DNA from 3 places in the Peribacillus sp. NPDC096448 genome. Region 2 is predicted to be linked to each of the others. Evidence: riboswitches for the same ligand, from Rfam matches in the RefSeq annotation. Region 2 holds a riboswitch; each other region holds the start of a gene.

Evidence for each region. Region 2 has a riboswitch for cyclic di-AMP ahead of ACIQ0C_RS19655 (TrkH family potassium uptake protein). Riboswitches for the same ligand answer to the same signal wherever they lie in the genome.
Region 1: another riboswitch for cyclic di-AMP. It lies ahead of ACIQ0C_RS25445 (cation:dicarboxylate symporter family transporter); the one in region 2 lies ahead of ACIQ0C_RS19655 (TrkH family potassium uptake protein).
Region 3: another riboswitch for cyclic di-AMP. It lies ahead of ACIQ0C_RS24070 (hypothetical protein); the one in region 2 lies ahead of ACIQ0C_RS19655 (TrkH family potassium uptake protein).

What each region holds. Positions count from the first base shown of each region.
Region 1 covers NZ_JBIWEU010000029.1:8,115-12,933, reverse strand. The annotation lists gene ACIQ0C_RS25455 (D-alanine--D-alanine ligase) at 1-799, opposite strand, end outside; gene ACIQ0C_RS25450 (hypothetical protein) at 1,217-1,999, opposite strand; gene ACIQ0C_RS25445 (cation:dicarboxylate symporter family transporter) at 2,512-3,774, opposite strand; cyclic di-AMP (ydaO/yuaA leader) riboswitch at 3,948-4,095, opposite strand; gene ACIQ0C_RS25440 (efflux RND transporter periplasmic adaptor subunit) at 4,296-4,819, opposite strand, start outside.
Region 2 covers NZ_JBIWEU010000012.1:62,197-67,015, forward strand. The annotation lists gene ACIQ0C_RS19645 (MFS transporter) at 1-128, opposite strand, end outside; gene ACIQ0C_RS19650 (hypothetical protein) at 476-667, opposite strand; cyclic di-AMP (ydaO/yuaA leader) riboswitch at 999-1,141, shown strand; gene ACIQ0C_RS19655 (TrkH family potassium uptake protein) at 1,314-2,651, shown strand; gene ACIQ0C_RS19660 (potassium channel family protein) at 2,675-3,331, shown strand; gene ACIQ0C_RS19665 (STAS domain-containing protein) at 3,467-4,300, opposite strand; gene ACIQ0C_RS19670 (hypothetical protein) at 4,435-4,611, opposite strand; partial or broken gene ACIQ0C_RS19675 (class I SAM-dependent methyltransferase) at 4,695-4,819, opposite strand, start outside.
Region 3 covers NZ_JBIWEU010000023.1:18,204-23,022, reverse strand. The annotation lists gene ACIQ0C_RS24075 (Na-translocating system protein MpsC family protein) at 237-611, opposite strand; cyclic di-AMP (ydaO/yuaA leader) riboswitch at 892-1,032, shown strand; gene ACIQ0C_RS24070 (hypothetical protein) at 1,265-1,807, shown strand; gene ACIQ0C_RS24065 (potassium-transporting ATPase subunit F) at 1,986-2,060, shown strand; gene kdpA (potassium-transporting ATPase subunit KdpA) at 2,086-3,759, shown strand; gene kdpB (potassium-transporting ATPase subunit KdpB) at 3,782-4,819, shown strand, end outside.

The DNA.
Region 1 (4,819 bases), on a different contig from region 2:
GAATGACCATCGCTGAATTACCGTCTACATATTTTGCTGAATAATCATAGAAGGCAAAATCTTTCTTAGGTATGATTTCGCCTGCCACCGAACAAGACGGTTCATCATTACCGAGAATACCAAACTCGAGTTCACGAGCGACGACCCCTTCTTCAATGATGATCTTCCGATCGAATTGAAAAGCTTCCGCTACCGCCTTTTCCAGTTCATCAGCATCATTACATTTGCTGATACCGACACTTGAGCCTAAATTGGCAGGTTTGACAAAACAAGGGTACCCCAATTCATCCGCTACCTTTTTGATGGCACTTTCAGTATTCTTCTCCCATTCAGAACGAATGAACCAAGTGTATTTCACTTGAGGAAGTCCAGCCTGGGCAAAAATGTTTTTCATGATGACCTTATCCATTCCTGCTGAAGAAGCTAAAACGCCATTTCCTACATAAGGAAGGTTCAATAGTTCCAGCATCCCCTGTACGGTTCCATCTTCTCCATTTGGTCCGTGAAGCAATGGGAAAATTACGTCATACCCTGTTGATTCACTATTTTCATCAGTTGAATGTGCTTGCAAAGCAAGAGGCGAGCTCGACTTCTCCGGTGAAAATGTCAAAGCCTCCACATTCTCGGCAGGGCCTGTTAACTTTGGTCCATTTATCCATGAACCCTCTTTTGTTATGTAAATCGGATATATATCAAACTTTGCTAAATCGAGAGCTTTAATGACTGCTAAAGCCGTCTGCATAGAAACCTCATGCTCCGCAGATTTTCCACCATAAAGCAAACCAAGTTTAGTTTTCATGAGTTATTACCCTCCAATATTCTTTTAACCATGTTCATTGTATCACTTTACACTAAAACGGATAAAGCGAAACTTCCATCATTGGGGATTTTCCAATGATTACTATAATGTAGAACACAGGATAAAACCCGCCACATCCTGTGGCAACTCCTGTGCTAGCACATGCTGTGCGTCGCAGCCGGGCATTTACAGGCTGTTGGACCACTACATTACTTTTTTGTTACATCTTCTATCCACCTACCTACAGCCAGCCTGTTAATGCGGGGGAAACCGAAACTTCCATCATTCGAGCTTTTCCGATTATTACCATAATGCAGAACAAAGCATCCTGTGGCAACTCCTATGCGTTGCCCTCTCTTATCTTTTATGCATGAGACGGTAAGTCTTACACCTAAAAAATTCAAGGATGTCAAATAATCAGGAGGATGATGCATTTTTAATAATGCTTTCCCAAACTTTTTCTTTTCGATTGAAGATAATATAGGCATCGGGCTCCTTAATATCTCTATCCGAAAAGTAATCGTGCATTTCATCCATGTTTAAATGATCCCCTACGACCCATGCCGGTATCTCAATTTTCGTTCTTGTATACTTAACATCCCGAAAGGAAAAAACGAGCCCCTCTGCCAGGATATGGACCAAGGAAGCAATGATTTCTGCAGGAATCGCCGTCAGCTCTTTTTTCTTTCTGATTCCAAGCCACGTCCTCTCTACTTTTAACGGCTCCAGCTTAAGCGGTATCAGGCTTCCTAACATCATATAATATGTCGAAAGAGAACGAAAATAAATTTTATTGAACCAGCCATCATCCTGGGCAAGGTACACAAATTGATTATTCAATTTACGGAAAAATGGGGGATCCAAATGGGTTTTAGCGTGTCCTAAATATAAAAGCTCCGCTATTTCCCTTCCATCCAATTCATCCAGCCCTTCCGCTTCTTCAAAATCGACCCAACAGAAATCTCCATATGCCCGGACATTTTCTTTAACGAGCTTCGCAATAGCTTCAGATGAAGCGCTCTCAAGCAGGACATTCAAATTGTATTCCCCACCATCGAATTGATGTTTCAATAATAAGATCGAATCCAAGCTATATGGCAGTGAATGGACGAATTCACGAAAATTGAGTCCATTAAAAAGGACAAACCGTTCGGAAGCCTGCATATACATGTATAAGATATCATTGCTGTCATTCTTCATAACCTGACCCCCTCCGAGCTCTCAATCAATAATGTTATTTTATCAAACTTTTGGAGTTTCACGTAAGTTATATAACCCCAATATTAATCAACATCTGCATCTTATAAATAACATGAAACAAAATCCATATTAACCAATAGGAAAAAATATAGAATTGGAATAATTGATCAATAAAGGTTTTATCATTAATTCATTTCATGGGGCCGCTATGCTGATGATTCCCCAGCGAAATAACCGACCGTAGCTTAAAAACAATTCAACCTTATTTTAATGAAGGTATTTTCATTTTCACAACACATGATCGTGATAAAAACGAAAATCACCTGACCTTCTGGGAGCAAGAGGAAATAATTTGGTTTGGAGGACATGATGAAAGGCTTTATGAGTTTCGGGGTATTTTGACATGCAAAAAGATGCGTCAAGAAGGTACTTACAGCCATCAAGAAAAATAAGAAAGCGCTTTTTAATTCAAAAAAAAATCCAGAGTGAAATGTCACTCTGGATTTTTTGTATTAAGAAACTTGTTGTTCTAGTTCTTTTTTGGAAGGAGGGTTGAATTGACCTTCCCATTTAGAGATAACGATTGCCGCAAGTGAATTACCAATAACGTTTACTACTGTACGTCCCATATCAAGAATACGGTCGATACCGGCAATAAATGCTAAACCTTCAATAGGAATACCGACAGTTCCCAATGTCGCTAAAAGAACTACGAAAGATACACCTGGTACACCCGCAATCCCCTTGGATGTGATCATTAACACTAGCATTAGCGTAATTTGCTCATACATGCTTAAATCGATTCCGTACATTTGAGCGATGAAGATAGCTGCTAACGCTTGGTATAATGTAGAACCATCAAGGTTAAATGAGTATCCAGTCGGAATAACAAATGTAGCAATATGTTTCGGACATCCCGCTTTCTCCATTTTTTCCATGATTTTCGGAAGAACTGCTTCTGAACTTGCAGTAGAGAAAGCAAGAATCAATTCCTCTTTTAGAAGTTTAATCAAAGTAAAGATATTGAATCCTACAAATTTTGCAATGACACCCAGAATGACAATTACAAAGAAAATCATTGTTCCGTAAACAGAAAGCGCTAACTTTCCTAACGGAATTAAAGATTCCAAACCGAACTTGGAGATAGTCACACCGATTAGTGCAAATACACCGATAGGAGCGAATTTCATGACCATGTTAGTTAGGTAGAACATTCCTTCAGCCACACCTTGGAAGAAACGGAATACTGGTTTACCCTTTTCACCTATGGCCGCAATACTTAGTCCAAACAACACGGAGAAGAAAATAATCGCTAGCATATCGCCTTCTACCATGGCTTTAACTGGATTGGATGGCACGATGTGTACAAGTGTATCTACGAATGATTCATGCTGCTTAGTTTCTGCTGTATCAACATATGTGGAAATATCAGTTTGTTCCAGGTTATTCATATTCACACCAGCACCAGGCTGGATGATATTCGCTGAAATTAAACCAACAGCAATCGCTATCATAGTTACGACAACAAAGTATGATAATGATTTAGCACCTAGTTTACCAACCGCTTTCAAATCACCTACACCGGCAACTGCAACGATAAGGCTGGATACGATGATCGGCACTACAATCATTTTAATCATTCGTAGGAAAATGTCTCCGAATGGCTGTAAAAAGCTTTGGGCCGACTCATTACCATAAAAAATGGCACCAACGATAATCCCTAGTATTAAACCAATGAAAATTTGGCTAGCTAAACTTAATTTGAATTTCTTCATTTACTTTCCTCACCTTCCATAAAGTCTTTGATGCAAAAACATTTTTGTCTCGGTAAGGGAAACAAGATACTAATAAAAAGAAAGTAATTTTTCTTTTTTTGAAAAACTCTGTCTTTACGCCGAAAAAAAAGACACTTCATGTGTCGATTTCTTATTGGCGTGAATATTCACACATGTTCCCTTAAAGACGCTGACGAGGTTAGCTGTCGGGTTAGGAATTGGAAACACAAATGCCCTTTCATTTCTGAATTCACCCCTAGCGGATAAAATCCACAAAATTGGGTCCCCCGTTCTTGGAATAAGATTAAGCGAGTTAACTTATAATAAAATATTATACTAAAAATGATAATCTGTAAATATTTATTCGCATCTATTCTAGAAAAAATCTTTCAATATGTCTGAATATTCTGTATTAAAGGCTATTGTATCTATAATTACGCTTCCCGATTTTTGTTCAAATAAGTTATATTGATATATAATTTATACCTAATTTGACATCACCTCTCTTGTAAAAGGAGCAGTTATTTTTCCAGAATGCCAAGTAACAGATATCTTACTTTTTCCCTTGAGGTGAATTTTTTATAAGTTCCAGCTTTCACTTTTTCAAATTGAATCGGTGTAATAAAATAAGAATGGTTCTTCACTGCCACATTCTGCTCCAGCAGGATGACATCACCTACAGAAGGTCCCTTTATGATTTCTTGCTTCCCTTCAGCCTTAAGCCCTTTTGTAATGTAATGTTTATCCACATATCCTTTATTAGTCAACTTGTAAATATAAGGCTGTTTTTGGTAATGTACCGCCTCTATAGGAATGGAGGGTACACCTGCTTTCTCATTGGTTATTACAGTAAGATTCACTTTCGATCCCACCAACAAAGGTTCCGTTTCTTCGCCTTCCGGTTCGATTGAAGCTTGAAATGGAAATCTGTTATCTTTTTTTAAAGACGGCTCTTCAGCGGGATAGGAATGGATACGTCCTATCGTTCCTTTCAATGCCTTTTTTGAATCAGAGGAACTTGCTTTTATAGTCATGCCCACTTCAG
Region 2 (4,819 bases):
TCAGTCATATCCAGAACGATTAAATTAAGTGCAATGAAATAAACCCAAGAACCGAAGTTGGAGATACCTATTCCGCACAATAGAATGGAGGGGTATTTCCAGGATACTAATGTATTTCTTAATGTCATCGCTTCTCCCCCTTTGACCGTACATAAAAAACCCCGTCCCCAAGCCAATGCCTCTCGGGACGAGATCGATTTGCGGTGCCACTCCCATGCGTCACTATACATCCCCAACTATCCTCGGCTGCTTTCGGGGCTCTTTCGGAAAGTGGTCATTTCATTTACTTTCCTCTTCTTTACGTCCACATTGCCATTACTAAATTTTAACATTGATGGTTCAAAACTGTAAATAACGCAAAAAAAACTCATTCAAAATAAATGAGTTTAAAAGCAAAACAAGATATGGATTTTTCGCTCGGCGTTCCTGGATAGATCATAATTGAATACCGCTAATGAATGTTGAATCAATTGAATTACCTTAGGGAAAACAATTTTAAAAACGGATTCTTTTTCTTATCCGTTATCCTTAACTCATCCATGATGATTTGATCCTCATGATCGGCTATCCATTTCCTTAGTGCATCTTTATCCTGGCATTGTGTTAAATATGTCTGGCCACCCTTGCCTGTAGCATTAATAACATATCTATTGAACGTCTTCTCCATAATTGCCCGCCTTTTTAATAAAATGTATTGAATCTTTAAATACGAATGCAATGCTTTTTTCTTTATGTTTTACAAAAGAAACATAATATATATATTACAAATTTTGATTGGCAATAGCTTGTTCTGCTTGAAAGTATTGAATAAAGTTCATCGTTGCCGGTTATCATAATCGGATTAATCGAACCTATCATAATGTGCTAACTAATATTTGTCAATACGTTTTTTCAATGTAAATAAAACGTAAATTTTCAGTTTTATTAAAGAAATATTTTTTTACAATTTAGGGGTTTACAACTGCTAAATGATGGGAGTAGAATACGTTTATCAATTTAATATATTTCGGCCTAAACTCAAGGGAATTGAGTACGGAGGACCCAATCATTTGGGGTTAATTCTGCCTTGCAGAAGGGATGAGATCAGCTCTTTCGCCATCCTACCCGTCAGCTAACTTCGTCGGCTAAAGCGAAGGAGGTCATAAGACCGCCTATTTCGGGAGCTTTTTTGCGCGTTTTTTCAGGAGCAATAGCTGTTCGATGTTTTCGCAGGTCTTTTTATTATGCCTTTAAAAAGAGTCGGAATGAGGATTGATGGTTAAGATATTCATACAGTTTTACACATTTCATTTTTATAAGTAGGGATGATCAATTTGATAAAAGCAAAAAATTTGTTAGATCCGCCCAAAATACTTGTACTCGGGTTTGCCATCCTGATACTTATCGGGTCCTATTTATTGACCCTGCCGATTTCCACTGAAAATGGCGATGGCCTTTCTTTTCTGGATGCTTTATTCACCGCAACCTCAGCTACTTGTGTAACAGGACTGGTCGTAGTGGATACGGGATCGACCTTCACCACTTTTGGTGAGTTGGTCATCTTAACACTGATTCAGATAGGCGGTTTAGGGTTCATGTCATTTGCGACGTTTTTCTTTTTCCTTCTAGGCAAAAAGATTTCTTTAAAGGGCAGGTTACTCTTGCAGGAGTCCTTAAATAATCTATCCATGGCAGGTATAGTCAGGTTAGTGAAACGGCTTTTAATTTTCACGGCCATCATTGAAGGCGTGGGTGCCCTTATCTTATCGATTCGCTTTTCTTTTGATATGCCAATGGGAAAAGCGATCTATTACGGGTTTTTTCATTCCATCTCGAATTTCAATAATGCCGGCTTTGATTTAATGGGGGAATTCAGGAGTTTGACCCCATATGTATCGGATCCATTCGTAACGCTTACCGTCGCCTTCCTCATCACGTTTGGCGGAATAGGCTTCATCGTGATGAATGAACTATACGAATATCGTGACACCCATCGTTTATCCGTACATACGAAGGTGGTTCTGATGACTAGCTTGACCCTTACGGTTACCGGCGCAATTTTAATCTTTTTATTCGAGTTCGGTAATCCAAAGACATTGCAGCCTTTATCTTTCATGGGTAAAATACTGTCATCTTTATTTCAATCGGTATCACCAAGGACAGCCGGCTCCAATACGCTGAATATCCCTGATTTGACTCAGCCTACATTACTGCTCATCATTTTCTTGATGTTCGTCGGGGCTTCACCCGGATCGACTGGCGGCGGGATTAAAACGACTACATTGGCGACGATTGTCGGAACGGTTTGGTCACAGATTAAAGGAAAGGGTGATGTGGTCTTATTCCGTCACCGCATTGTGACTGAAACGATTTTTAAAGCATTATCCGTAACATTCATTGGCGTATTCATGGTTTCGCTCATCTCCATTCTGCTGACCATCACCGAAAGCGGAACTGACTTCTTGATGATTTTGTTCGAAGCCACTTCAGCATTCGCCACCGTGGGACTTTCAATGGGTTTGACCCCAGAATTATCACCGGTTGGCAGGATGCTCATCATTTTCACGATGTTTGCAGGCCGTGTTGGTCCTTTGACTTTGGCCTTCGCTATCGCCATGAGGCGCAAACCAGATCCGTTCCGACGTCCAAAAGGAAAAATCATGATTGGTTAATAATGAATGAAGGAGTGTAAACGATGGGAAAACGACAATATGCCGTGATCGGTTTAGGCAGATTCGGAACCAGCGTGGCCCATAGATTATATTCGGCCGGCCAAGAGGTATTGGGTATTGATGTCAACGAGGAAAGAGTCGAGAATGCGGATCTGAACGTTACCCATGCGGTCATGGCAGATACGACAGAAGAAGAGACATTAAAAGCAATCGGAATCCGTAATTTCGATTGTGTCATCGTAGCCATCGGAAATGACATGCAATCGAGCATTTTAACTACCTTGCTTTTAAAAGAGCTTGGGGTCAAAAAAGTCATCGCCAAGGCACTTAATAAAAATCACGGTCAGGTGCTCACTAAAATCGGTGCCGACTGGGTCATCTATCCTGAGAGGGATATGGGGGAACGGGTCGCGAATCAGCTTCTTTCCCCTAACATGCTGAACTATATAGAGCTTTCTAAAGAATACAATATCGAGGAGATCATCCTCCCCAAGAGTATGAAGGGTAAAAGCCTCAGGGAGCTTGATTTGCGGGCAAAATATAATATTAGCGTCATTGCCATCGTGAGTAATGGAGAAATTATCATAGCACCCTCACCGGATCAGGATATCCATGAAAAAGATATGCTTTTAGTGGTTGGCAATAAAGAAGATCTAGCCGTCTTTGCCAATATTGAATAATCCGGAAGGTTCCGGCTCTTGCTTTATGTAGCCCGATACCTATTTTGAATGCTAATACATGCGGGAAGACCGCCATATGGAGGTCTTCTCGATGAAATGTATAACGAGCATCCCCGCGCCCTGGATATGTATGTATTATTTTGTCGTACGGATTGCTTGGGCAAGAGTGGACTTTATCGTCACTTTATCAAAAGGCAGTTGAAGCTTAACGGCAGTCATGGCTATTTCCGGCCGAAGTCCTGAAAGGGTTGTTTGAATTCCTATCAAATGTAAGGATTCAATCAATTGAGACAGCTGGTGTGCCGATCCGCTATCTATTGCATGAACGCCAGATAGATCAATGAAAAGTCTGGTGACATTTTTTCCAGCGCACTTTTGTAATGTGTTTTCAAGCAAGGACATGCCCCTCATCGTGTCAATATCGCCTATCAGGGGAAGCAGCGCCGTGTTTTCTTTAAGCGAAATGATGGGTGTGCTCAATTCATCGATCGTTGCCTGTTGTGCCTTCATGATTTTATTGGCATATCTATGATTCGCTTCAGTGAACCTCTCCATCACTTCACTGAACACCTTCACCACTATCCGATACCAGGAATTTACTTCCTCCTGTGTATATTTGTCCCCATGCAATTCCACAAACCGGTCAATATAATCCAGGTATTGCTCTTGCGTTCGGAAAAACTCCCTCAATATAAAATAGATGGGTGTGTTTAAATGCTGCTCATCCTGACCCATATCTTCAATCCAATCACCAAGCTGCTTAAAGAATTCTCTCTCCTCTGTATCAAAGACCTGAAAGAAACGTAAATGAAATTCATTATTTTGCTGCTTAAGTTTTTTAATCACTTTGGGATCGGATGAACTATAAACACCCGACTTATCACTTTTTTTCAATGATGTGTACCAATCCTCAGTCAATTGTGCTGCCACACCCAATAAAAAGGAATATAATTCTTTATTTATGTGCATAAACTCCTCCTATTTAGTTTTTTATAAAGCATTCAATTGGTCTCAGCAGTCGATAAACCTAACGCTGAAATCGGCATTGTCAGGTTATTGAAATATCATCAAAAAGCAAGCATCGAAGACAACCTCTTCCATACTTAAAATCTTATGATCTGATGCCCCATTTCCCCCTCTTTCCATATACCTTCCCAGCTGTTTTTAAAACCATGCAACCACTGTTTTTTTAAAAAAAGATCAGCAAAACCTTCATCTATCATTCTGGTAAATCTACGTTCCCAAAACTTTATAGTGTTGTTATAGTTTACCATTTTCATTTTTTGTTAACAAATCCCCACTTTTCTTCATTACAAAAAAAGGACCTGATCCCAGATCCTCCGTTTAAAGCCATTTCGCCTTCTCACTTCATAAATAAAGCCGTCCATAAACCTTGCACCCCAAAGCTTTCATCCGTTTGTTCCATTCTCCTCATTTTCCGTATTTCCACCGCTTCAAATTCATTGAAGATCAGTCTGAGTTTTTCTT
Region 3 (4,819 bases), on a different contig from region 2:
GAATCTCAATTAACAGAAAAAGAGCATTGCTTCATTGTTCACTTTCCAAAATGTCGAGCAATGAAGCCTTTTTATCTGCTTTTTCCGCTTCTCTTTCTGTTTAATAATTTCTTTTTCCCCTTTAGCAGCACCACTTCCTGGGTGGCCAATTTCATTTTTAAAAGTTTCTGTTAAGGGCAGTCCATTTACATTAAGTTCGATAAAGGAACAGAAAGAGGGAAGAGAAAGAATCAATATTATTTCTTGGATTCTAAGAATTTCTCGAGGTCTCTATCTACAATAAACACTTCTAGTCTTTCCTCCATTTTCGTGCTGATATCACTATGACTGGAAAGAACGTTGCATTTTGTCAGCCGTTTCACAATCTCCTCAAAATCTTTACTGTACATTTCCCTTAACACTTGCCTCATTTCTTTGACAAGCTTCCGCCCGGTATCTTGGGAAACAAGGTGTTTTTCTTCCACAGTCAGCACTCCCTTAAAACGGGTAATGATCATATCCTGTACAATGTATGTTTTCGCCTCTTGAGGGCCCCGGCCCATTAGTTCTCGCTGAAAAGTTATAAAGGCTCCACTTATTTCAGCCTCTAGTTTCTTTTTGGAATTTACCATATTGTCTCCCCTGCTTTTCTCCAAATTTATGCAACTTATCATAATGTCCGATTTGAGTTCTTGTCAATCACTTTCGAAAAAATAATTCATAACTTGAATTAGTAAGATTTATAAAGAAAAATAGTTTTTTAACCGGAAAAATAAGTGATATCATAAGGAAACATTAGGAATAAGGAGCATATATTAAGATAAGTATGAAAAATGATCTTATTCAACCCAAAATGACAATTTACAAGGAGTAGTTAACGAGCATAAAATAACATCATATTCAACACCAACAATTGTAAATCGGCTTAGTCCTGAGTAATCAGGAACGGAGGAACCAATTTTTTGGGGTTAATTCTGCATTTGCAGAAGGGATGAGAGACTCTTTCGCCATCCTACCCGTCAGCTAACTTCGTCGGCTAAAGCGAAGGAGGTCATAAGACCGCCTTAATCATGGGGCTTTTTTGTTGTGTAAAAACGGCAAAAGGCAACTTGAATGATAAAGTAGGTCTTTTTAATTTGCCTATTTTCATATGAAAAAGGATCATGGAAGACAGAACGCAAAGGAAGCGCATGCTGGCTAGGCGTTAAGTAGACCAATGAGTACTTTTTCTCCAATTTTATATGTTTGCTTTGCAATGCATCCAATAACCGATGTGTGAATCGTATTGATTAACGCTGGAGTATGGATAGCTACTGCATGGCTGCATACATGGGGAAAGAGTAAGCATTGGTCTATTTTTTATGTTTTCAACTGGCAGGCTTTTCTTCCCCAGAAAGAATGCAGATTGAAATTAATAAGAGAAAGTACAAATGGGGTGAATCGTATGGGAAAAGTACTGCTTGTTGGAAAAGGAAAATTATTTATTTCTGTAAAGGAAAGTATAGGGGCCACCCACACGGATACAAGTAATGTAGAAACTGTTGACTATGATGAAGAATGGTTTAGGCCTACAAGAAACCTGAAGATATGTGATGGAATAATGGTTCATAAATCAGAGCAAGGTAACTGTGTTTATCTATTCCCTAATTCTCTGTTTGATGGAATTAATCTTGTGAGACTATTTTCAGAGTTCAAATCTTATAGGTTGTTTGTTGTCACTCATGACCAACAATATTCTAGTCTATATAAAAAAATGGGAGCCGATTTTGTCATCTTCAGTAAACCAGAATGTTACAGCTATAACTGGCTGCTAGCAAGTGGAACCTAGTTTCTTTAAGAAACTCTAAGGGGGTGAGTCATTGTAATTGTTTAACATATTTACAGTTTGGAAGGAGAGACGTTAATGGATCTTTTATCAGTTTCACTTACAGCTTTTTCATTCTTGTTATTTTTTGGATTTATCCATTTTTGTAACAAAGTTATAGAAGAAAAGGGAGAGTAGAAACATGCTTTTATTATTTATTGTTGGAGCACTTTCGTTGTATTTAATTCATGCTCTAATTTACCCGGAAAAATATTAATAGCTACAAAACGGAGGAAATGCAAATGGATTTTTTACAAATGGGTCTGGTATTGGCACTGGTCATTTTCCTGGCCATACCACTGGCCAAATACTTAGCAAATGTTTATTCCCTTGAAACAACAAAACAAGATCGGATATTTGGTGGGATAGAACGGGGCATTTATAAACTATCAGGTATTCATACCGGTGACATGAATTGGAAGCAATATGCAAAAGCACTGCTTTTGAGTAACTTAGTCATGTTTATTATTTCGTATATTATAATACGCTTTCAGGGGATCTTACCGGGTAACCCAAGTAAGATAGACAACATGGATCCATTATTGGCATTCAATACTGCTGTAAGCTTCCTTACCAATACCAATTTGCAGCACTACAGCGGGGAATCGGGACTTTCTTATTTATCACAAATGGTCGTCATTATGTTTTTGATGTTCACGACACCGGCTACCGGTCTTTCGTTATGTATGGCTTTTTTCAGAGGTCTGACCGGCCAGAGCAGTATGGGGAATTTTTATGTGGATTTAATTCGTTCCATCATCCGGGTGCTTCTGCCGTTATCTATTTTAATCGGTCTTGTCCTCGTATCTCAAGGAGTGCCGCAAACCCTTGATCCCACGGCGATTGCAACTACTTTGGAAGGTGCGAAGCAGAATATCGCGCGCGGGCCAGTAGCTGCATTGGAGTCTATTAAACATTTAGGGACAAATGGCGGTGGATTCTTTGGTGTCAACTCGGCACATCCCTTTGAGAATCCTAATGGTTTCACAAATATATTAGAGATTTTATCCATGTTTTTGATACCAGCCTCTCTACCCTTAACGTTTGGATATATGGCAAAAAATAAGAAAATAGGTTGGATTCTTTTTTCGGCAATGGGATTAATGTTCCTTGTATTCTTAGGTGTTACGTATTTCAGCGAACAAAATGGAAATCCATCATTAGAGAGTATAGGGATTTCTCAAGAGAATGGAAGTATGGAAGGCAAGGAGGTGCGGTTTGGAATTGCACAGAGTGCCCTTTTTACAGCCGTTACGACAGCAGCTACTACAGGTACAGTCAATAATATGCATGATACGCTTACTCCACTTGGCGGATTAGTGCCATTGGCAGAAATGATGTTGAACTGTGTGTTTGGCGGTGATGGAGTAGGGACGGTCAATATCCTTATGTACGCAATAATGGCAGTATTCATTGCTGGATTGATGGTTGGGCGAACGCCGGAGTTTTTAGGGAAGAAAATTGAAGGCAGGGAAATGAAACTAATAGCCATTACCATTCTTCTACATCCATTAATCATCTTAGTTCCGTCAGCCATTGCTTTAGCTACACAAATGGGCACTTCGGCTATTTCTAATCCGGGCTTTCATGGAATTTCGCAGGTTGTTTATGAGTTTACCTCTTCGGCAGCTAATAATGGTTCCGGATTTGAAGGTTTAGGGGATAACACTCCATTTTGGAATATATCCACCGGCTTGGTCATGCTATTTGGCCGTTACTTTTCTATGATTGCACTAATCGCTGTCGCAGGTTCTTTACTTACAAAGAAACGAGTTCCCGAGACGATTGGAACGTTTAAGACAGATAATAGCACTTTCCTGGTCATTCTCTTGGCAACGGTAATAGTTATAGGGGCTTTGACATTCTTCCCAGTCATTGCACTCGGACCAGTAGCAGAATGGCTCGCAATTAGATAAATGAAGAAAAGGAGTATTCTCAATGAGTACAACGCGTAAAGGGACTCTTAATAAGAAAATAATCGGGCAAGCCCTAAAAGATGCCTTTAAAAAGTTAGATCCAAGAATAATGGCTCGAAATCCTGTCATGTTTGTCGTGGAAATAGGATTTGTAATCACTCTTTTACTATCCATATTCCCAAACTTTTTTGGAGGAACATCGGATAGAGGTTATAACATTGCCGTGAGCGTAATATTGCTGGTTACAATACTCTTTGCTAACTTTGCAGAAGCATTAGCAGAGGGGCGGGGTAAAGCGCAAGCCGATAGTCTGAAAAAGACGAAACAGGATACTAAGGCAAAGTTATTCCAAAAAGACGGTTCGATAAAGATAGTCGAAGCCACGGAACTTCGAAAAGGTGATTTTGTCTTGGTGGAAACCAATGATTTAATCCCAACAGATGGTGATGTAATCGAAGGAGTAGCGGCTGTAGATGAGTCGGCAATCACTGGCGAATCAGCTCCAGTAATCAAAGAATCAGGTGGGGACTTCTGTTCTGTAACTGGAGGAACGAAAGTCATCAGTGACTTTATCAAAATTATCGTCACATCAGATCCAGGTGAATCCTTTCTTGATCGAATGATTAACCTCGTAGAAGGTGCTAAAAGACAAAAAACACCTAACGAAATTGCACTGAGTACCCTGCTTATTAGTTTGACCCTTATCTTTTTGCTTGTTTGCACTACACTAGTACCAATTGCTTCTTATATTAAAGTCACATTACCCATCGCGACCTTAGTGGCATTATTGGTCTGTTTGATTCCAACAACTATTGGGGGCCTATTGTCTGCCATTGGGATAGCGGGTATGGATAGGGTTACTCAATTTAACGTCATTGCCATGTCGGGAAAAGCTGTCGAAGCAGCTGGTGACATTAATACCATCATCCTTGATAAAACAGGAACCATCACCCATGGGAACCGCATGGCTTCAGCTTTTTTACCGGTTAAGGGGATAAGCCAAGCTGAGTTAAATAAAGTGGCTGTTCATTCATCATTACACGATGAAACGCCTGAAGGC